DNA from 2 places in the Mycobacterium sp. SMC-8 genome. Region 2 is predicted to be linked to the other one. Evidence: predicted binding sites of a transcription regulator. Region 2 holds the regulator's gene; the other holds the start of a gene.
What was found. The regulator LexA, encoded in region 2, represses DNA repair genes until DNA is damaged. The targets are predictions, from matches to a motif close to CGAACANNTGTTCG.
Positions count from the first base shown of each region.

Region 1 (11,640 bases), 2.5 Mb from region 2:
CATCACCCGCAGTGCGTCGAGTTCCTCGCGGATGGTGCGGGCGCCCAGATCGGCACACATCGCGGTGGCCCCCGCGCCGGCGACCACCAACACGGTCACGATCGGCCCGATCTGGCGGACGGTGCCGAGCGCAGCTCCGGTCCCGGAGAAGTCCGCGGCGCCGAGCTCGGTCAGCAGGATCGTTGTGATGAAGGTGAGCAGCACGGTGTAGGGAATCGTCAGCAGCAGCGTCGGCACAATCGACACCCGAGCGACGAACCAGGCCTGGGAGATGAACTCACGCCACGCAAACGGCGGCTGGAACATCGCCACGAAGGTGTCCAGCGCCATCGAGAAGAAGCCGCCGAAAGCGCGCACGGGCTTGGCGATCACGTCAGAAGCGACCATCTATCCGCCCCTCCCCGTGTGCACCTCAGCCATAGGTCCTCCGACAACCGGCCTGGCCCCGATTCGGGTGGGGCTGAGGTTACACAGCCGAGGACGCGCAGAACCGTATATCAACAAATTCTGAGCTGGCAATACGAACGCCGTCGGGCGAGCTGAGACCGACTGGATACGTCGTGACTAGATACCCCGGACGGCGCCTTCGAGCTCGGCGATCACGATCCTGCGCATGCCCAGCATCGCCTTGGTCGCCGCCGCCGCCCGCGCGGGATCCGGATCGCCGATCAATTCACTGAGCCGGTCCGGCACGATCTGCCAGCTCAGCCCGTAGCGGTCCTTGAGCCAACCGCACTGCGATTCCTGGCCACCGTCGACCAGCCGGTCCCAGTAGTGATCGACCTCGTCCTGGTCACGGCAGGCGACGGTGAACGACACGGCCTCGGTGAACGGGAACTGCGGCCCGCCGTTGATGGCGATGAAGCGCTGACCGTCGAGCGTGAACGTCGCCGTCACCACCTCGCCGGGAGTCCCGGGGCCGGCGTCGGTGTAGCGCGCGACGGACTCGACGGCGGAGTTCGGGAAGATCGCGGTGTAGAACGCGACCGCCTCCTCCAGGTTGTCGTCGAACCACAGCGACGGCGTGATGGCGGGCATGGCAGCTCCTTCGGTCGAACAGTGTCCTGCCCGTTCCGACTCGGCGACGCCCCGCCACTCATCGGCGGGCGCCGCGATTCACCGTGGGCCGGTGGCTCCGACCGCCCGCAGCGCAAAATCCAGCACCGTCTCCTGGGCCTGCTTGCGGATCTGCGGATCGTCGCTGTTTTGGTTGCCGAGCACCCTGCTGACCACCGCATTGATCGCGACGGCATCGATCTCGGGTTCGGTAAGCGGGAAAGAGCCGTCATGCCGGCCACGGCGCAGGATCTCCGACAGCGACCGCTCACGGTCGGCGTGAAAGCGCTCCCTCAGCTCGCGGTAGCCTCTGGCCGCTCGGACCTCCTCGGAGTCGATGACGGTCAGCTGCAGTCGCTGCTGCGGGTCCACCACGAGGTCGAACACGGCGGCGATCCACGCCGCGAGCTGGTCGGTCGGTGTGCCGACCGCGGCGTCGGCGACCGCGTCCACCGCAGCGACGACCGCCTCGCACTCCTGCTGCAGCAACGCCAGGAAGAGGTCGTCCTTCGACAGAAAATGCCGGTAGAACGCCCGGCTGGACACTCCGGCCCCACGCAGGATCGCCGACACCGGAACAGGTCCGGAGTGCGGTTCTGCCAGGCAGCGGTATGCGGCGGTGATGATGCGCCGTCGATCGTCATCGTGATGACCCCCCATTGTCACAACCGTAAATATTACTGTCCGCAGGGTTGACCCGGCCCCGGGACGGCAACCACCCGCCCGCGCAGTAGCGTGATCGCGGGGACCAGCCGAGAGGACGCCCGTGAGCACCACCTGCAACGAACCAAGGACCGTCACCTTCCGCGGCGCCGAAGACCTGACACTTGTGGCCGACGAGTGGAACAAGCCTGCGGAGACCGCCGGGTTCGACGCCACCCGCCCCTCGGTGCTCATGCTGCACGGCGGTGGGCAGAACCGGTTCTCCTGGAAGAAGACCGGAAAGATCCTGGCCGGTGAGGGTTTGCACGTGGTCGCGCTCGACAGCCGCGGCCACGGTGACAGCGACCGCTCCCCCGACGCGAACTACACCGTCGAGTCGCTGTGTGCCGACACCTGCGCGGTGCTCGACCAGATCGGGCGGCCGACCGTGCTCATCGGCGCCAGCATGGGCGGCCTGACCGGGATTCTGACGGCCCGGCAGGCCGGTGCCGGGCGCGTGGCGCGGTTGATCCTCGTCGATGTGGTGCCGCGCTACGAGAAGGAAGGCAGCGCCCGCATCCGCGATTTCATGTTCAGTCACGTTCACGGCTTCGACTCACTGGAGCAGGCCGCCGACGCGGTGGCCGCGTATCTGCCGCACCGGACGAAACCCCGCAGCCCCGAAGGCCTCAAGAAGAATCTGCGGCGTCGCAACGGCCGGTGGTACTGGCATTGGGATCCGGCGTTTCTGACCAAGCCGAACGAGGACCCGTTCGTGCGGGTCGAGCTGCTCGAGCAGGCGGCGATCGAGTTGACGATCCCGATCCTGCTGGTGCGCGGGAAACTGTCCGATGTGGTGAGCGAGGAAGCGGTGTACGACTTCCTGGCGAAGGTCCCGGCTGCCGAGTTCGTCGAGCTCTCCGGTGCCGGACACACCGCAGCCGGGGACGACAACGACGCGTTCTCGGACGTCGTCACAGAGTTTGTGTTGCGATGAGCGCTCGGGCGAAGAGCATGGTGCACCAGTGAGCGCTCGGGGCTTCAACTTTCTGGAGCAGCCTGAGCTGCCCGCCCCGCAGGTGAGTGAGGCCCAGGCAGCCGACATCCTGTCCACGCACTACGGCATCACCGCGCGTGTGGAGTCGCTGGGCAGCCAACAGGACAAGAATTTCACCGTCCACGCCGACGACGGTCAGATCGTGGGCGTCCTCAAGATCGCCAATCCGGCGTTCACAGCCGAGGAACTGGCCGCACAGGACGAAGCCGCGCAGCTGATCGCGGAGGCCGAACCGGCGCTGCGGGTGTCGGTTCCGTTGGAGAACAAGGCCGGGCAGAAGTGCACGGCCGTCGAGGATTTGGCAGACGGCACCGCGTATGTGCGGCTGCTGCGCTACCTGCCGGGCGGGACGTTGCTACAGTCCGGGTACCTGAGCCCGGAGGCGGTCGCCGGTCTCGGCGACGTCGCCGGGCGCGTGAGCCGGGCCCTGGCGCAGTTCACCCATCCCGGACTGGACCGGATCCTGCAGTGGGACCTGCGATTCGGCATGGATGTGGTGGAGACGCTGAGCTCGCATGTCGCCGACGCGCCGCTGCGGGACCGGCTGCTGGCAGCGGCGCGGGAGGCGTGGGCGCGAATCACCCCGCTCGATGAGAAGCTGCCGCGCCAGGCCGCCCACATCGACCTGACCGACGCGAACGTGGTGGTGTCCCGCGAGGGCGCCCGTGTGCGCCCCGACGGAGTCATCGACTTCGGCGACCTGTCCCACACCTGGGCGGTCTCCGAGCTCGCCATCACCGCCTCGTCGGTACTGGGACATGTTGGTGCCCAAGTTGTTTCTGTACTCCCAGCGATCAGGGCCTTCCACGCCGTACGTCCGCTGTCGGCGGCCGAGGCCGACGCGCTCTGGCCGCTGATCGTGTTGCGGACCGCGGTGCTGATCGTGAGCGGAGCACAGCAGGCAGCGCTCGACCCGGACAACGACTACATCACCGCGCAGTCCGACGGCGAGCGTCGCATGTTCGAGCTGGCCACCTCCGTCCCGGTCGACGTGATGACCGCGCAGATCAAGGCCGACCTGGGATTGGCCGAGACGCGTCCCCCGGTGGCGGTCCAGGCGCAGCTCATCGGCGTGGATCGGTCGGCGGCCGTGAGCCTCGATCTGTCCACGACGTCAGATCTGTACGACGACGCGTTCGACTCGGCTGGATCGCTCCGTCCCGGCACGGACGAGAACGCCGCGCAGGCCGCCCTTGACCGGGGCGCCGCGGTTGTGGTGACGCGCTTCGGCGAGGCGATGCTGTGCCGGGCACCGAGACTGAGCCAGGACAGCCCGGAGGTGGTGGCCACCGGCGTCAGCGTGTGGACTGCCGCCGACACGCCGGTCGCAGCACCGTGGGACGGCGAGGCGCTGCACGACAGCACCGGATCGATCACGTTGCGCGGCACAGATTTCGAGGTGACACTGGTCGGCGTGACTCCTGGGCCCACCGGGGCCGTCACCGCCGGGGAGCTCGTGGGCACCTCGCGTGCGCGCGACCGGTTCGAGGTCAGTGTGCGCCCGGCCGGTGCACCGGCGGCCCCTGCGTTCGTGCGCGCCGAGCTCGCTGCGGGGTGGCTGGCCCACTCCCGGGATCCGCGACCGCTACTCGGCCTCGCACCCCTGCCAGGCCGCGCCGCCGCGGACCTGCTGTCCCGCAGGGACGCGAGTTTCGCTCCGGTTCAAGAGTTCTACTACCGCACACCGCCGCAGATCGAGCGGGGCCGTCGGCACTATTTGATGTCCACCGCCGGCCGTAGTTATCTCGACATGGTCAACAACGTGACCGTCCTGGGCCACGCACATCCGCGGATCGCAGATGCCGCCACCCGCCAGTTGCGCAAGCTGAACACGAATTCACGGTTCAACTACGAGGCTGTTGTCGAGTTCAGTGAGCGGCTGGCCGCGCTGCTGCCCGACCCGCTGGACACGGTGTTCCTGGTCAATTCGGGTTCGGAGGCCAGCGATCTCGCGATCAGGCTGGCGACGGCAGCGACGGGCCGTCGCGACGTGGTCGCGGTCCGCGAGGCCTATCACGGCTGGACATTCGGCACCGACGCGGTGTCGACGTCTACCGCTGACAACCCGAATGCGCTTGCGACCCGGCCGGATTGGGTGCACACCGTGGAATCGCCGAACAGCTTCCGCGGCAAGTTCCGCGGCACTGAGGCTTTCCGCTACACCGCCGAGGCGGTGGCTCAGATCGAAGACCTCATCGCATCGGGGCGCGCGCCGGCGGCGTTCATCTGCGAGAGCGTATACGGCAACGCCGGCGGCATGGCGCTGCCGGACGGTTACCTGCAGCGGGTGTACGCCGCGGTGCGGGCCGGTGGCGGGCTGGCGATCTCCGACGAGGTGCAGGTCGGCTACGGCCGGCTGGGCAACTGGTTCTGGGGCTTCGAACAACAGGACGCAGTGCCCGACATCGTTGCGGTGGCCAAGGCGACCGGCAACGGGTATCCGCTCGGCGCGGTGATCACCAGTCGCGCTGTCGCCGACGCGTTCTCCAGCCAGGGCTACTTCTTCTCGTCGACGGGCGGCAGTCCGCTGTCGTGCGCGATCGGTCTGACCGTCTTGAACGTGTTGCGCGACGAGGGTTTACAGGACAACGCCCGCCGCGTCGGCGAACACCTCAAAGCCCGGCTGGAGGCGCTGCGCGATCGTCACCCGATCGTCGGCACCGTGCATGGGTTCGGGCTGTACCTAGGCGTCGAGATGATCCGGGATGAGCAGTCGCTGGCGCCGGCGACCGAGGAGACCGCAGCGATCTGCGACCGGATGCTCGATCTCGGCGTGGTGATTCAGCCCACCGGGGACCACCAGAACATCCTCAAGACCAAGCCGCCGCTCTGCATCGACGTCGAAGCCGCCGACTTCTACGTCGACACCCTGGATCGGGTGCTGACCGAGGGCTGGTAGCACCCACCGGCAATGGACTGGCGCGGACGCGCCGGCGCCGAAGCCGGCCCGATGAGCATCAGAGTTGAGCCTCAGAATTTTCTTTGGTCACTGTGGTTTCGTGTGTCACTTGCGTTGTGCGCGGGCGGGTTTGTTGTCGGACCCTCGAATTAATGTTCGATACATGGAGTTGGTGTCCGAGGCGGTGGAGGCGATCGTCGAGCAGGTCGCCGTGCTGTCCAAGGCCGCCGAGGAGCTCTCCCACCGCGAGCTGATCGGCCTGCTGACCGAGTTGACCAGGGTGCTGCGGTCGGTCCCGGCGCTGGAGCACAAGGTGCTGGCGCGGCTGACAGAGGAGACCGAACCGTCCCGGGTGGGCGCGGCGAGCTGGAAAGAGATGCTGACCACGACCCTGCGGGTCAGCGGTGCTGAAGCCGCGCGCCGGCTCGCCCGCGCCAAGACGTTGGGGCCGCGCCGGGCCATGACCGGACAGCCGTTGCCGCCGCTGTGGGAGGCCACCGCCGCAGCCCAGGCTCGGGGCTTGCTGGATGAGGAGCATGTCGCGGTGATCGCGAATTTCCACCGTAAGCTGCCGTCCTGGGTCGATGTCGGCACCCGCGCCGAGGCCGACCGGCACCTGGCGTGGGCCGGGGCGGGATTGGATCCGGAGAACCTGACCGAAGCCGCGCGGGTGCTGTTGACGATGATCGACCAGGACGGCGTCGAACCCTCCGACAAGGAGCTGGCCGAAAAGTGTGGCATCACGATCAGCAAGCAGCGTCCCGACGGCACGGCCAAGATCTGCGGGGTGCTCAGCCCCGAAGCGCTGGCGATCTGGCAGGCGATCTTCGCCAAAGAAGCCGCCCCAGGCGCCAATCTCCCCGACGACCCCGCGGCAGGTGACAGCCCGCCGCCCGGCGGTGACCCCGAGAACCCGGCCGGCGACGAGGCCGAGCAGGCGCCCAACGAGGATGCGGCGCCGGGTGCTGATCGGCACGCTGAGCCCGACCGCGATGATGGTGGGCGCGATACCCGCACCCAGGCTCAGCGCAACCATGATGCGTTCCTGGCCGTCGGACGCAGGCTGCTCGAATCCGGCCGGCTGGGCAGCCATAACGGCCTCCCGGTGACGGTGATCGTCTCGACCACTCTGCAAGACCTCGAAAAGGGGGCCGGGGTGGCGGTCACCGGCGGCGGATCACTGCTACCGATGCCCGACCTGATCCGCATGGCCGCCCAGGCCCATCACTATCTGTATGTCTTCGACGAGCACACCGGTCAAAGCCTGTACCTGGGTCGGGCCCAACGGTTCGCCAACGCCGCCCAGCGGCTGGTCCTGCATGCCCGCGACCGCGGCTGCACCCGGCCCGGCTGCACCGTGCCCGGCTCCTGGGCCCAGGTCCACCATGCCGTCACCGGCTGGAAAGACGACGGACAGACCAACATCGACGATCTGACCTTCGCCTGCGGACCGCACAACCGCATGATCGAGAACACCGGCTGGACCACCACCAAAAACGCCAAGAACCAGACCGAATGGCACCCACCGCCCGAACTCGAGGCCGGCCAACACCGCATCAACGGCTACCACCACCCCGAACGCTACCTACTCCCCGAAGACGACCAAGGCCCGTAACGCCGCCGCATGAGAGGGGTTGCTTTATGCGCCGTCGCTGGGTTTCATCAAACGATGACACGCACCCCCAACGACCTGGTGACCGAGTTCTGCGCCAAGTGGGCCGACCCCGATCCCGAGGAATTGGCCGCCTACTTCACCGAAGACGGTGTCTACCACAATATCCCGATGGAACCAGCGGTCGGACGCGATGCCATCAAGGTTTTCATCGCCGAGTTCACCGGCATGGTGGACGGCATCGATTTCCAGGTGCACCGACAGGTCTGTTCGGGCGGGCTGGTGTTCAATGAACGCACCGACGTGATGCGGTTCAAGGACGGCCGGGAACTGCCGCTGCCGGTGGCCGGGGTGTTCGAGATCGTCGACGGCCGGATCGCGTCCTGGCGCGATTATTTCGACATGGCGACGGTGACCTCCGCCTGGAGCTAGGCCAGCAGCGGCACCGAGTCGAGCCGGTCATCGGTGAGGATTTCGAACATCGCGCGCTCGCTGACCAGCTCGGCGCGCTCGAAAGCCTTACCCGCCACCTGCATTCGACAGCTCGCGATCGCCGAGTTGTAGCAGTACTTCACGCCGCCATGGGTGTCGGTGTAGGTCAGGCCGATGACATCGGTGGGCACTGTGGTGATCTCGCCCTCGATCATCTGCTCACCGACCCTGGCACCGAAGGTCCACGTGAACGGCGTGTAGCGCCCGTGGCTCTGCATACTCCCGGCGATCGACCGCACCGCGAACTGCTGACCGTCATGACGGAACACGAACAATGTCACGCCCGGCAGCAGGACGGGACCCAGCGCCGCCCGCGCGGTGACGATCTCCAGCGTCGACTCCGGGGCGTTGTCGAACCCGCACACCTGCCCGTACGCGTAAGCGGGCGTGTGCCGGGTCCCCCAGTTGTGGTTGACGCTTCCCCGCCAACCGTCCACCTCGACGTGGCGTCCCGCGACGTCGACGTGCCCGTCGAAGCGTGCCAGCGGATCACGGACCATCGTCTTGGCCGTCGGAAACCGCGCCCGGTAAGCACGATCGGACAGCACCCGTACCGGTTGCCGACCGCTCGCGGTGATCCTCAGATCCCAGCGCGCGTCAGCCAGCCCACCGCAGGCAACGGTCTGGTCCAGCGAGGCCGAGGCGATCCGCGTCGTCCACTCGTCGGTGAACACCGCCTCCTCCAGCGGGAACTGCTGCTTGACCGCCCGGTGACCGGCCGGGTCGAAGACCATGACCCACACATCGGCGGCCGGTTCCCCCTCGGTGGGCAGCAGCAGGGTGTGACGCAGCCACAGCGCGCGGGCCCTCTCGGGATCGTTCGCGCGCACGAACCGGCTCTCGTAATAGGGGGCCTCGGCGATGGTCACGCCCCCAGCATCCAATACTGGAGCCGTGACCGGAACGCTGATCGCGCTGTGCCTGGCCGCGGCGCTGGCCGCCGGGCTGGCGGTGGCCCTGCTGGTGCAGACCCGGCGCCTCAACGCCGCGCGCGAGGAAGCCGAGGAGTTGCGCAAGCGTCTGGACGCCCGGCAGATGCTGGTCACCGGCGGCACCAAGGCCGTCAAGACGGTGTGGCAGACCGCCAACATCCTGCGTCGCGACGGTCTCGGCGCGGCGGTGCGCTCCTCCATCGAGGAACTCGCCGACTGGGCCGAGGTCGAACGTCCCGACTTGGCGCGACTGGCCCCCAACGGCCGGGTCGCAGTGATGTTCTCCGATATCGAGGAGTCGACCGCGCTCAACGAGCGCATCGGCGACCGCGCGTTCGTGCGGTTGCTGGGTAAGCACGACAAGTCGGTGCGCCGCCACGTCGACGCACACGACGGTTACGTCGTGAAGAGTCAAGGCGACGGGTTCATGGTCGCATTCGCCCGACCGGAGCAGGCCGTCCGGTGCGGTCTTGCCATCCAGCAGTCACTGACCAAGCGGCCCAACGATATCCGCGTCCGGATCGGCATTCACACGGGGAAGTCGGTGCGCCGCGGTGACGACCTGTTCGGCCGCAACGTGGCGATGGCGGCGCGGGTGGCGGCTCAGGCCGAAGGCGGCGAAGTCCTGGTCAGCAGCGCGGTGCGCGACGCGGTGACCGACTGCGACGACATCGTCGTCGACGGGCAACGGGATGCGCAGCTGAAGGGATTCTCCGGATCCCACTCGCTCTACTCGGTGCGTTCGGCTTCGGCGAGCCGCTGATGGAGCCGGGCGCGGATGTCGTCGGGGGTGTAGGCGTTGCGGCGCCGCTGATCACGCGCGACCAGAACGCCACCCGCCACGACGCCGGCGACACCGGCCAGTCCCACCCACTTCCAGATCCCGCGCATGACCATCAGTCTGCATAAGCTGCGGGGGTGAATCCAAGCACGGTGTCGCTGGAGCGCGCGCTCGATGAAACCCGCACCGGCGACATCTGGTTGTTCCGGGGACGCTCGGGTCCTGACCGGGCCATCCAGTCGATGACCAACAGCCCGGTGAACCACGTCGGGATGACCGTCGCGATCGACGATCTGCCTCCGCTGATCTGGCACGCCGAACTCGGTGACAAGCTGCTCGACCTGTGGACCGGCACTCACCACCGCGGCGTCCAGCTCAACGATCTGCGACAGGCGGTCGAACGCTGGACGCATTCCTACCAGCAGCGCTGCTGGTTGCGTCAGCTCACCCCGCACGCCTCCCGGGAGCAGGAGGACCGCATGCTGCGGGTGATCGCGCGGATGGACGGCACACCGTTCCCGTCGACGGCCAGGTTGACGGGCCGCTGGATGCGTGGCCGGTTACCGGTGGTGAGCGATTTCACCCGCGGTATCCCGTTCGTGCACAAGAAGGTTTGTGAATCGGCGATGCGCCGTAAGGCCGAGCAGTCCACTGTCGGGCTGGAAACCGCCTACTGCGCCGAGACGGTTGCCATCACCTACGAGGAGATGGGCCTGCTGCACACCGAGAAGCACTCGAACTGGTTCGATCCCGGGTCGTTCTGGAGTGGTGATACCTTGCCGTTGGCCGACGGGTACCGGCTCGGCGACGAGATCACCGTCCTCGTCTGACGCGGACTCTGTGCACTGGCCGGCGAAACGCCGAGCGATATCACGCATCTGCCGACCTGGCGGTGATTTGCTGAGGCCCGGCACTATCGGCACGCGACGAGGGAGCACGGCATGCCGACGTCAACCGACCACCCCGCCTCCGAACAGGACGCGCCCCGAAGGGGGCTGTTCAGCGCACGCAGCTCCGCCATCGCGATCGTCGTCGCATCGATCGCCACGCTCGCGGTCGTGTTCGTCATGCTGACCGCCAACAGCGACGCGCCGCTTCGAGTGCACGCCATCCCGGCACAACCGGATACGACCGCTCAGCGGACACCTGCGGCTCCCGGTCCCGGGTCGGCGACGCCGAGCCCCGCAGAGGCCACGCCGCGCCCGTCGGCGGGCGCCGCCGGGCCGACCCCATCCCAGACTCCGGCTCCGGCGATCGATTCACGCGGGTTCGTCGACTCAGCGGCCCGCTGCGAAGCCGGGGAGCGCGCCGCGGCGATCGCGCGCACCGAGCGCGCCGCCGTGGTCATCTGCCGGGACGTCGACGGGTCCTACGAGTACCAGGGCGTCCGGCTGCGTGACGGTGCCGAACTGCGGCTCGCCGACGTGCGGCCACTGGCCGTCGGCTTCGAGGCACGCAACGGTGTCACCACCTACCGCCTGTCCCCTACCGAGCTGGTGGTGATCTCCGGCGAGTCCCTGCAGAGCCGCGACGCGATCCTGGAGTACCGGACCGACGAGGGCTGACTGTCAGCTAACCGAGATATTCGAACGCGTTGCCGCCGGGCCGCCAGCTCTCCGAGCTCCCGTCGAGGAAATCGGACAACATCGCGATCACCGGGCCGCGCAGCTCGGCGACCGTGGGCCGCAGCGTCAGCGTCACCTCGGCGAACCGGATGCGGAGCCCTTCACGGGACGCCTCGACGGTCTCGACAACCGGGGCACCGATCAGCGATCGCAGCGCGTCGGCGTAGCCGGGCAGGCGGTCGGTGACCGAGCCGTCCGGCGTCTCCACCATCGGTAACACCTCGCAGGTCAGCACCGGGGTGTCGGCCGCCTCCGCGGAGTCGAAGCTCAATTGAACGTAGCGGGAGAAGAACTGGACCGACTGCAGCCGGAATCCGACGAGACGGGACAGCAGCTCGTTGTACCCGTGGATTCTCGGTGTCGTGGTCCTCGGATGCAGATACCGAACCTCGCGGTGCTCGTCGACCGACTCTCCGTCGTCGGCACCGCCCACAACCTCTGTCATCCCTGCACCTCGAAAACCGTCCTCTATGCCCCCGGATGTAGCGGTACATTACGTTAGCCCGAGTCCGCCCGGGTTTGCCGGGTTGCGGGCGACCCGCCG
Region 1 is NZ_CP079865.1:6,505,886-6,517,525, forward strand. Features, by position in the region: gene KXD97_RS31220 (ABC transporter permease) at 1-387, opposite strand, end outside; gene KXD97_RS31225 (VOC family protein) at 565-1,038, opposite strand; gene KXD97_RS31230 (TetR/AcrR family transcriptional regulator) at 1,117-1,716, opposite strand; gene KXD97_RS31235 (alpha/beta fold hydrolase) at 1,823-2,695, shown strand; gene KXD97_RS31240 (aminotransferase) at 2,724-5,654, shown strand; gene KXD97_RS31245 (DUF222 domain-containing protein) at 5,818-7,269, shown strand; gene KXD97_RS31250 (limonene-1,2-epoxide hydrolase family protein) at 7,324-7,698, shown strand; gene KXD97_RS31255 (hypothetical protein) at 7,695-8,627, opposite strand; gene KXD97_RS31260 (adenylate/guanylate cyclase domain-containing protein) at 8,653-9,453, shown strand; gene KXD97_RS31265 (hypothetical protein) at 9,420-9,581, opposite strand; gene KXD97_RS31270 (guanylate cyclase) at 9,624-10,301, shown strand; gene KXD97_RS31275 (hypothetical protein) at 10,413-11,036, shown strand; gene KXD97_RS31280 (hypothetical protein) at 11,044-11,541, opposite strand.
Region 1: a site for LexA is predicted at 5,800-5,813, ahead of KXD97_RS31245 (DUF222 domain-containing protein). Genes of this name have one in related genera too.

Region 2 (11,640 bases):
GGTGTCGCGCAGAGCCGCCAGGTCTCCGCGCTGCGCTCCGGCGTCGACATCGTGGTGGCCTGCCCGGGGCGTCTGGAAGATCTGATGCGGCAGAAGCTGATCAGCCTCGATGCGGTCTCGACCACCGTGATCGACGAGGCTGACCACATGGCCGATCTCGGCTTCCTGCCCGGCGTGACCCGGATCCTCGCGGCCACCCCGGCCGGCGGGCAACGGCTGCTGTTCTCCGCCACGCTGGACAACGGCGTCGACAAGCTGGTCCGGCGCTTCCTGGCCGACCCGGTGCTGCACTCGGTCGACGAAGCCGCCGAGGTGCCCGCCCAAATGACCCACCACGTGTTCCATGTCGGCGGCGTGCAGGAGAAGCGCGAGCTGGTGCACCGGCTGGCATCGGGCACCGGCCGGCGAATCCTGTTCATGCGCACCAAGCATCAAGCGCGCAAACTGGCCAAGCAGCTCACCGAGTCCGGCGTGCCGTCGGTGGACCTGCACGGCAATCTGTCCCAGCCGGCCCGCGAGCGCAACCTGGCCGCGTTCTCCAGTGGAGACGCGCGCGTCCTGGTGGCCACCGACATCGCCGCTCGCGGTGTGCATGTCGACGGCGTCGAGCTCGTCGTGCATGTCGACCCGCCGATGGAACACAAGGCCTACCTGCACCGCTCCGGGCGCACCGCACGCGCGGGCAGCGACGGTGACGTGGTCACGGTTGTGCTCCCTGAGCAGCGCAAGGACACCCAGCAACTGCTGCGCCGCGCCGGGATCACGGTGCGTCCGCGCGACGTCGACGCCGACTCGGCAGAGGTGCACGCCCTGGTCGGTGAGATCGCACCGCTGCGGATTCCCGGCCCTGCGCCCGCGGCGAAACCCGCTGCCCGCAAGCAGGAACACCGCGGCGCTGACCCGCGCCGGGGTGGACCGTCGCGTAGCGGTCGCGGGCCGCGGCGGCGCGGGCCGCGCCAGGGCGCTCAGCGCACGGCGAACACCGGCGGCTGATGCGCGCACACCGGCGGAGCTACGCCGGTGTACTTCTCGATCTGCACCAGCACATGCGCCCCCGTGCATCCACGCGCCAGTGCTGAGGTGCCGACGTCCTCGGTGAGCATGTTCGGGTTGCCGTGCACGCACATCGAGTCCGGGTCGGCCGGGTCGGCCGGATCGAACCACGCACCGGTGGACAGTTGCACCACCTGCGGACGGACCCGCTCGTCGAGCACCGCCCCCGCCAGGCAGGCACCGCGGTCGTTGAACACACGCACCACGTCTCCGTCGGTGACGCCGCGCGCCGCGGCGTCTGTCGGGTGCATCCGGACCGGCTCCCGGCCCGCGACTTTCGAGGCCTGGCTGACCGCCCCGCCGTCGAGCTGCCCGTGCAGCCGGCCGGCTGGCTGGTTGGCGAGCAGGTGCAGGGGATACCGCGTGGCACGCGGACTGCCGAGCCACTCGGACGGTTCGAACCATGCCGGATGGCCGATGCAGTCGTCATAGCCGAATCCGTCGATGTCGGCAGAGAAGATCTCGATCCGTCCGCTGGGGGTGGCCAACCGGTGGGCCACCGGGTCGGCGCGGAAGTCGGCGAGCAGGGTCAGTCCGTCTTCGGTGGGCAACCGCAGCCGGCCTGCCCGCCAGAACTCCTCGAACGGGGGGACCTCGAAATTCAATGTCCACGACCACTTCTCGTACAGATGGCGCAGCCACTGCCGCGAGGTGCGGCCCTCGGTGAAGGTCTCCCCGACGCCGAGTCGGTGCGCCAGCGCGGCGAAAGTGTCGTAGTCGTCCCGGGATTGCGCGTAGGGCGCGGTGAGCCTCGGCATGGCCATCAGCACCGGGTCGTTGCGTGAGCCGGAGAAGTCGTCGCGTTCGGCGAACGTCGTTGACGGCACCACGATGTCGGCGTGCTTGGCCATCGGTGTCCAGTACGGTTCGTGCACCACGACGGTGTCCGGCCGGTGGAGCGCGCGACGCAGCCGGGGGAGATTCTGGTGATGGTGGAACGGATTGCCCCCGGCCCAGTAGACCAGTCTAATATCCGGGTAGCGCAGGCGCAGCCCGTTGTAGTCGAACGGTGCGCCGGGGTGGAGCAGCATGTCGCTGACGGCGGCCACCGGGATGAACGTCGTCACCGGATTGACGCCTTGAGGCAGGCGCGGCAGCCCGCAGCGCAGCGGGGCCAGGCCCGGTTCGTTCATCGACCCGTAGCCGTGGCCGAATCCTCCCCCGGGAAGCCCGATCTGGCCCAGCATCGCGGCCAGTGTCAATCCCATCCAGGGCGCCTGCTCACCGTGGCGGGTGCGTTGCAGCGACCAGCTCACCGTCACGATGGTGCGGTTGGCCGCCATCCGGCGGGCCAGAGCGGTCAGGTCGCCGGCGTCCAGCCCGCAGATCGGTGCGGCCCACTGCGGCGATTTCGGTATCCCGTCATCGGTGCCGAGCAGATAGCGCTCGAACCGGTCGTAACCGGTGCAGTAGGCGGACAGAAACTCGCGGTCGGCCAGGCCCCCGGTGGCCAGCACGTGGGCCAGTGCCAGCATGATCGCGACGTCGGTACCCGGAACCGGTGCGTACCACTGGCATTCGTCGTCGACGTCGTCACGCAACGGCGAGAACGACACGAGGTGCCCGCCGCGGTCCCGGAACCGGTTCAGTGCCTCGCGGGCCGGGTGTTCGGTGGTGCCGCCGTGATTGACGCCGGTGTTCTTCAGCGCTATCCCGCCGAAACACACCAGCAGATCGGTGTGTTCGACGATGACGTCCCACTGGGTGGAGCGCTTGAACAGGTCGTCGTGGGTGCTGACCACGCGGGGCATGATCACCCCCGTCGCTCCCAGGCTGTAGGAGTGGCGTGAAAAGGTATATCCGCCAATGCAGTTCAGGAATCGATGAACCTGGCTCTGGGCATGATGAAAGCGCCCGGCGCTGGACCAGCCGTAGGAACCGCCATAGATCGCCTCATTGCTGTGGGTGTCGACGATCCGGCGCAGTTCATCGGCCAGACGCTCGGTGAGCTCCTCCCATGACACCGCGACGAACTCGTCGGCGCCGCGGCGCGAACTCGGACCGGGTCCGTTGTCGAGCCATCCGCGCCGTATCGCCGGGGCGGTGACCCGGGAGGCGTGCCGGATCGAGCCCGGCAGGTTGCCCAGGGCCGGGGAAGGATCGCGGTCACCGGGAAGCGGTGCCACCGATGCGATGTCGCCGTCGGCCACGGTGGCCCGGAATGCTCCCCAATGTGTGAGGCTGGTCTGAGCTGCGGCCACGGCCATGAGTCTAGGCCGCGCCGCGCGGTCAGCAGGTCCGACCAACCATCCGGTTGGATGGGGTACCTTGGCGGCAACTGTCCGCACCGACCCCGACGGAGACGTTGTCATGGGCGCACCCGAAGCCACGCCAGTCATCGCCTACCAGCGCACGCTGTTCGAGCCCGAACACGAAATGTTCAGGGAGTCGTTTCGCACCTTCCTCGAACGGCACGTCGCGCCACAGCACGAGGAGTGGGAGAAGAACAAGCTCGTCGACAGGGACGTGTGGCTGGAGGCGGGCAAGCAGGGCTTCCTCGGTATGGCGGTGCCCGAGGAGTACGGCGGCGGCGGCGTCGACGACTTCCGCTACAACACGATCATCACCGAGGAGATCACCGCGGGCCGCTACAGCGGGCTGGGCTTCAGCCTGCACAACGACGTGGTGGCGCCGTATCTGATCAGACTGGCCACCGAGGAGCAGAAGCAGCGGTGGCTGCCGAAGTTCTGCAGCGGCGAGTTCATCTCTGCCATCGCCATGACCGAACCGGGTACCGGCAGCGATCTGCAGGGCATCAAGACCCGCGCGGTCAAAGACGGTGATCATTACATCCTCAACGGCGCCAAGACGTTCATCACCAACGGAATTCACTCCGATCTGGTCATCGTGGTGGCCCAGACCGACCCGGACAAGGGTGCCCTGGGCTTTTCGCTGCTCGTGGTCGAGCGCGGGATGGAGGGTTTCGAGCGCGGCCGCAAACTCGACAAGATCGGCCTGGATGCACAGGACACCGCGGAGTTGTCGTTCACCGACGTCAAGGTGCCCGCGGAGAACCTGCTCGGCGAGGAGGGGCAGGGCTTCATCTACCTGATGCAGAACCTGCCGCAGGAACGGATCAGCATCGCGATCATGGCGGCCGCCGCGATGGAGGCCGTGCTCGGCGTGACGCTGCAGTACGCCAAGGAGCGCAAGGCATTCGGCAAGCCGATCGGCAGCCAGCAGAACAGCCGTTTCCTCCTTGCCGAGCTTTCCACCGAAGCCACCGTGGTGCGCATGATGGTCGACGAGTTCATCAAGCTGCATCTGGAGGACAAGCTCACCGTCGAGCAGGCCGCGATGGCCAAGTGGTACTCCACCGAGAAGCAGGTCCACCTGATCGACCGCTGCCTGCAGCTGCACGGCGGCTACGGCTACATGCGTGAGTACGACGTGGCCCGCGCGTACCTGGACGCCCGCGTGCAGACGATCTACGGCGGTACCACCGAGATCATGAAGGAGATCATCGGACGCAGTCTGGGCGTCTGACGGGGGCCGGATCGGCGACAGCGCGCAGCTGACGGGCATATTCTTGGCCTGGATTCGGCGAGGTGACTTGGTTATCGACGTCCACTGAAGCAGAGTGAACGCACGCGGTAACTTTCTCAGAATTTTGCGTGGAGCTTGCACGAGGACCAGTCGCCGACCGCGGGGAGGAAGAATGAGCCGGCAGCCGATGCTGCGCCTACGTTTGGTCGGTCGTCTGACGGTCGGGCTGCTGGGGGTCGCCACCGCGCTCCTGCTGGCCCCGTCCGCGGCGGCGCAACCCGAGGCCGAAGCAAACGATGCGATCACCGCGGCCTGGCAGGCCGGCGGTGGCGACACAGGGCCGTTGGGTCCGAAATCGGGTGACGTGTATCCGGCCGGTGACGGCTTCGCTCAGAACTTCGCGGCGGGCAAGATGTTCTTCACCCCGGCCACCGGTGCGCACTTCATGCAGGGTGCCATCCTGGAGAAATACGAGTCGCTGGGTGGGCCTGCCGACAGCGACCTGGGATTCCCGACCATCGACGAAGGCCCGGGTCGCGCACCCGAGAGCCGCAACAGCACGTTCAGTGCGTCGGACAAACCGGTGATCTTCTGGACGCCGGCAACCGGCGCGAGGGTGGTCCGCGGACCGATCAACGCCGCGTGGGACAGGCTCGGCGGTTCCTCCGGCGTGCTCGGCGTGCCCTCCGAGGACGAGACCTACAACGGTTCCGTAGTGAGTCAGAAGTTCACCGGTGGCGAGCTGTCGTATGACTCCAGCGCCAAGAAGTTCACCACGGTGCCGCCCGAGCTGGCCGGCCAGCTCGGCGACCTCGTCATTGCCGACGACCCGGTCGCGGCGATCAACGCCGCACGCCGCGCCGCGGGCGGCGCCCTCGGCCCGCTCGGAGCTGCCGAGGGTGAGCCGTACCAGATCGGCTCCGACGGTATGGGCCAGGACTTCGTCAACGGCAAGATCTTCTACAGCCCGCAGACCGGAGCCAACGTCGTCACCGGCCAGGTGCTGGAGAAGTACGAGAGCGTCGGCGGTCCAGAAGGTGATCTGGGTTTCCCGATCACCAGCGAGCAGAACGGCGGACTGGCGCCGGCGAGTCGCATCAGCGCCTTCGCCGCGGACGACAAGCCGGTGATCTTCTGGACGCCCGACCACGGCGCGGTGATCGTGCGCGGCGCCATGAACGCGGCGTGGAACAAGCTCGGCGGTGCGACCGGGGAGCTTGGCGCGCCGGTCGCCGATCAGACGCAGACCGGTGATGTGATCACCCAGCGGTTCGCCGGTGGCGCGATCTCGTGGGATACCACAACGCAGAAGTTCAGCACCGAACCCGCCGGTCTGGCTCCGCAACTGGTCGGTCTGGAGGTGCCCGGCGCCCAGGCCCCGCAGGCACCGCCGCCGACATCGCAGCCCTCGGAGAACAGCGAGAGCTCCGGGCTGAAGTGGACCTGGTGGTGGCTGCTGGCCATCGTCCCGCTTGTGCTGTTGGCCGCTCTGGTCGGCTTCGCGGTGCTGCGCACCCGTGGTCGTCGCCGCGACGACGACCTGCTCGGCCGTCTGGGCGCCCCGGACGGCCACGCCTATGAGCCGGTACCGTCGGGTGCCGGCGCGCAGGCCCACGAGGACGGCCGGGAGGACGAACTGTTCGGGGACCGGTACGCCCGCGAGGGTCTGGGATCGCTGGGCTCGGCGGCGCCGGCGTCGAGCGAGGATTTCCGGTCGGACGTGCAGGGCTTCTGGGGGGCGCAACCCGGCGAAGATCAGAACGAGCACGGGCCGGCCGCCGACTCCGGCGACGCGCAGGAGGATCCCGACGCCGTCGACACCGCGCCGACACGGGTGCTGACACCCGAGGCCGAAGCACCCTCGCACGATGTGGTCGACGGCGGCCGTGGCGACGCGCACGACATCGTGGCCGAGCAGACAGAGTTGGACGCCGACCGCGAGCCGCTCATCGCGTCGGTCGGTGAGCCGGTCATCGCACCTGCCGACGAACCTGTCAACGTCGCCGCGGCACCACCGGCGCGCGATCCCATGGCCGACACCGGACGTCACGCGCGCATCGACGTCGACGAGCCGCTGCCGCTGGGCACCGCACTGCACATGCCCTTCGACGACCCGGGCGAGATCCCCGAGGGCTATCCGATCAAGGCCGACACCAAATCTGGCCTGTACTGGACGCCGGACAGCGGCGACTATCACGACGCCCCCGTCGAGATCTGGTTCGCCACGGAGGAGATCGCGCTCACGAACGGCTTCGTACGCGGCGAGTAGGCCGTCCGACCGGTCAGACCTTGCGGATGACCGTCACGACCTTGCCGAGCACCACGGCGTCGTTGCCCGGGATCGGGTCGAAGGCTGGATTGTGCGGCATCAGCCAGACCTGACCGCGGGTGCGTTTGAACGTCTTGACGGTGGCTTCGCCGTCGATCATCGCCGCCACGATGTCGCCGTTGTCGGCGACGTTCTGCTGTCTGACCACGACCCAGTCGCCATCGCAGATCGCCGCGTCGATCATGGACTCTCCGACAACCTTGAGCAGGAACAGCGAACCCTCGCCGACCAGCTCACGGGGCAGTGGGAAGACGTCCTCGACGGCCTCCTCGGCCAGGATCGGTCCACCGGCGGCGATGCGGCCGAGCACAGGCACGAACGTGGGTTCGGGTAGCGAATCCGAACCGGCGACGTCCGTCCCGACGACCGGTGTGGCGTTGTCGTCGGCCCCGCGGACGTCGACCGCCCGCGGCCGGTTGGGATCGCGGCGCAGATACCCCTTGCGCTCCAGCGTGCGCAACTGGTGGGCCACCGACGACGTGGACGTCAATCCGACCGCGTCACCGATCTCCCGGATGCTGGGAGGGTAGCCGCGGGTGGTCACGGACGCACGGATGACTTCGAGGATCGTTCGCTGACGCTCGGTCAGACCCGAATCGCGGCCGCGGCCGCCGGTGCTGTCATTGCTGTCGTCGCTCATGTGCCCGAATGTAGCCCGGTCACGGCCGATAATCAAACATGTGTTCGAGGCGTGTCGCATGCCGGCGGCCGAGGCCGGGATCCCGCGGAGGCTCTCCGGTGATGCCCTGGAGGCGACGACCCGGACGTGTCGGTGCCTTCGGTTAGCGTTCGCAACAGTTCGATCACGCGTTCTATTCATCGAACAGATGATCGACTATCGTTCGAACACAAGAGCGAAACACTTCTCGGATCGAAAGGCGAACTGATGACCATTCTCGACGACCGCGCGACATGGAACGAGTTCGAGCGGGCACCGCGCCTGCAGGTGACCGCGGGCCGGGTCCGGCCGGCGCGGCCGGGCCGGCGGTCTCCGTCCCGATGGCCCGGCGCTGCGCCGGTGCGACACCGGGGGACCGGCGTGCTGATGTCGCGTGCGCCGCACCGGCGCCGCCCGGTCACGCCGGCTACCACCGTATTGCTGGCGCTGGTCGCCGGCGCGATCACGCTGTGGCTGGGCCTGGTCGGGCAGTTCGGCAGTCTGGCCGCCGGCACGGCCGAGGTCCCCGGACGGCTCGCCGTGGTGCAGGTGCACAGTGGCGAGTCCCTGCACCAGGTCGCGCAGCGCGTCGCTCCCGGCGTCCCGGTCGCCGACGTGGTCGATCGGATCCGGGAGCTCAACAAACTCGAGTCGGCGGCGTTGGCCGCAGGTCAGACCCTGATCGCACCCGTCGTCTGATCGCACCCGTCGTCTGATCGCAGCCGGGATCTGATCGCCCGTGCTGCCCGAGCTCTGTGAGGACGGGGCCCGATGAGATACACCCCATGGGGTCCGGCCATGAGCCGCCCGTGTTCCACGCAGGTACGCTCAATGGCGTTCGAAGCGATTGACTGTCGGAGCGGCGAAGGAGCGGTGATGCACTGTCCTTTCTGCCGGCACCCCGATTCCCGGGTCGTCGATTCCCGAGAGACCGATGAGGGTCAGGCGATCCGCAGGCGCCGGTCGTGCCCCGAGTGTGGACGCAGGTTCACCACGGTGGAGACGGCGGTACTCGCTGTGGTCAAACGCAGTGGCGTGACCGAGCCGTTCAGTCGCGAGAAGGTCATCCGCGGGGTGCGGCGGTCGTGCCAGGGCCGGCAGGTCGACGACGACGCGCTGAATCATCTTGCTCAGCAGGTGGAGGACGCGGTCCGGGCCACCGGCTCGCCGGAGGTGCCCAGCCATGAGGTGGGCTTGGCGATCCTGGGTCCGCTCCGAGAGCTCGACGAAGTGGCCTACCTGAGATTCGCCTCGGTGTACCGCTCGTTCTCGTCAGCCGAGGATTTCGAGCGCGAGATACAGGCGCTGCGTGCCCATCGGAAGGTCACGGCCCAGAGCTGAGGCGTCACTCCAGTTGGCGCTGTCCATCGTCGACCACCCGGCCGGCGACCTGCACCCAGCCTTCGGGGCTCCATTTCGTCTCGATGATCGACCCCTCGCCCTGGACGATCGTCAGGTCTCGGCTCAGATGCTCGGTGATGCGCACCGCAGCCGCGCCGGTCGCCTCATCCTCGCGAATCCCCAGGTACGGCGCGAACATGCGCGAGCGGATGGTGCCTGCGGCCTCGTCCAGCCACGTCCACAGGTAGTGCTCGGACTCGTCGGCGTAGTCGTCGGGATCGGCGGCCGCGAGCTCTTCGAGCGAGGCCACGTCGTGGATCGAGAACACCGGAGCCCATTGCGCGCGAGCACTAGCCGAGGTCAGGTCGTGGCCGTAGCTGACCTGGACGATCCCTGCCGGTACCTGGAGTGTCTTTATCGGCATGCCGCGGTCTCTCAGCCACCACGACGCACCCACTATCGGATGCCCGGCGAACGGCAATTCGGTGGTGGGGGTGTGGATGTGGGCTTGGGCGCTGTGGGTGCCCTCTCGCGGAAGCGAGACGAAAATCGTTTCGCTGTATCCCAATTCGGTGGCGATGCGTTGCCGGTCGGCCGGGTCCACGGTAGCGGCGTCGACCACACCGAGCGGGTTCCCGAAATGTCCGTCCTTGTCGGTGAAAACGCGCAGCACTGTCACTTCGATGGCCATGAGCCCGATGCTACGTGCTCGGCGACGCCGACCGGTCAGGTTGCCGAGCGTTCGTCGCCACCCATCGCGTCGAGCACCGCCACCCGGGTGTCGACCGGGCCGGAGATGGTGCCCTCCTCGACGCCGGTGCGGAGCAGGCTGCGCAGATACTCCTGGTCGTACACGGCCGGTTCGGTGGTGTCGATGAACTTCTCGACGAGCTCGACGAAGCGGTCCGGGTCGTCGTGAAACGGGAAGTGGCCTGAGCCGCGGAAGATCTCGAGCCGGGAACCCGGCATGGCGGCGTGCGCCAGCTCCGCGTGACTGACGGGGATGACGGCATCGAGGTCACCCCAGATCAATTGCACGGGAACCGATTGCGTCAGATAACAGCGGTCGAGCATCGTGACCACCTGGCCGCGCCAGTCCACCACCGCCCTCAGCGTGCGGGCGAAGGCCGATGAGGCGGTCGGTTCGGGCAGGTCGGCCAGGATGCGCAGCATGTGGGGAATGTCGCGCCCCACCCCCGTGGATCCGAGTACCGTCCCGCTGACGCGGCCCAGCGCCTGGAGCACGGGCAGCGCCAGCGGAAGACGTAACAGGGACAGCGCTTCGCTGCCCATCGGCATCGAGGCGATGCGCAGCGCGATGTTGACGTCTTTGGTCACGCCGCCGGCGCCGACCAGTATCAGACGGTTGACCAACTGCGGAAACTGGTAGGCGAACTGCATCGCCACCCCGCCGCCGAGGGAGTGCCCGATCACCGTGACGCTGTCGATGTCGAGCACGGAGAGCAGGTCGCGCATGCCGTTGGCATAGGCCGCGACCGAATAGTCGGCCCGTGGCTTGTCCGACTTGCCGTGCCCCAGGAGATCGGGGGCGATCACGGTGAACCGTTGCGCCAGTTGGGTCTGCACGGTGCTCCATGTGGTGGAGTTGTCGCCGATACCGTGGATCAACAGGATCGCCGGTCCGGAACCGGCTACTCGAAAGGCCCGCCGGTAGCCGTGGATCGTGCAGAACTTCAGCGTCGGGGTGATCTCACGCACCGGGCGCAGGTGGGGCTTGCGGTCGGTCATGTAGCCCACTTCGTTGTCGGGACGGCTGGCAGCAGGCGGAATTACAGGCCCTCCCGCGGGTCGTCCCTGTCCTTCCGCTTCTTCTCACCGGCCTGTTCAGCGAGGAACCGCTCGAACTCGGCACCGAGTTCCTCCCCGCTCGGCAGATCCTCGTCCCGCGCCAAGAGGGACCGGTTCTCCTGAGCGGCGACGAAGGCATCGTACTGTCGCTCCAGGGCCTCCACCACTTGAGCGACCTCGGCGCTCGCGGCGACCTGCTCGTTGATCTTGTCGAACACCTCCGCGGCGGCCTGGGTCAGCTTCGCGGTGGGAATCTGCAGCAAGCCGTTCCTTGCCACTTCGGAGATCAGGGTCTCGGCCGCCGACGGATAGTCGGTCTGTGCCAGGTAGTGCGGGACGTGCACCGTGAACCCGACCACCTCGTAGCCGTGCTGGGCCATCCGGTACTCCAACAGGTTGGAGGCACTTCCGGGCACTTGGACCTCGCCCACCCACGGCTGATGCTCGCCGATCAGTTCCTTGTCGTTGGAGTGCGCGGTCAGCGTCATCGGACGGGTGTGCGGAACCGCCATCGGGATGGAGCCCAGTCCGATCACCCTGCGCACCCCGAGTCGCTCGGACAGCAGTCGCACCGCGGTGATGAACCGTTCCCAGCGCAGATCGGGTTCCAGACCCGCGAGCAGCAGGAACGGGGTCCCGACGCTGTCGTGTAGCGCGTACAAATTCAGTTCCGGCTCGTCGTAATGGGCGAAGTGGTCGGTCTTGAACGTCATCAGCGGGCGGCGGGACCGGTAGTCGAGCAGTTCGTCGATGGCGAACGACGCCACCAGTTCGGTGTCGAGCGTGTCCTTGAGGTGCTGGACAGACAATCTGATCGCATGCCCGGCATCTGAAAACCCTTCCAGCGCATGGATCAGCACCGGACCGCGACCGTCGGGTGAGGACAGCTGCGGGGACGGGAACTCGAGCTCGTACATGCCGGTCTGCTCCGGCTGATACTGCTGGCCGGGGTCGTGCTCATCGT
Region 2 is NZ_CP079865.1:4,033,027-4,044,666, forward strand. Features, by position in the region: gene KXD97_RS19545 (DEAD/DEAH box helicase) at 1-993, shown strand, start outside; gene KXD97_RS19550 (molybdopterin-dependent oxidoreductase) at 966-3,260, opposite strand; gene KXD97_RS19555 (acyl-CoA dehydrogenase family protein) at 3,364-4,539, shown strand; gene KXD97_RS19560 (LGFP repeat-containing protein) at 4,712-6,808, shown strand; gene lexA (transcriptional repressor LexA) at 6,822-7,508, opposite strand; gene KXD97_RS19570 (LysM peptidoglycan-binding domain-containing protein) at 7,755-8,225, shown strand; gene nrdR (transcriptional regulator NrdR) at 8,403-8,867, shown strand; gene KXD97_RS19580 (PhzF family phenazine biosynthesis protein) at 8,872-9,558, opposite strand; gene KXD97_RS19585 (alpha/beta fold hydrolase) at 9,594-10,616, opposite strand; gene KXD97_RS19590 (proteasome assembly chaperone family protein) at 10,658-11,640, opposite strand, start outside.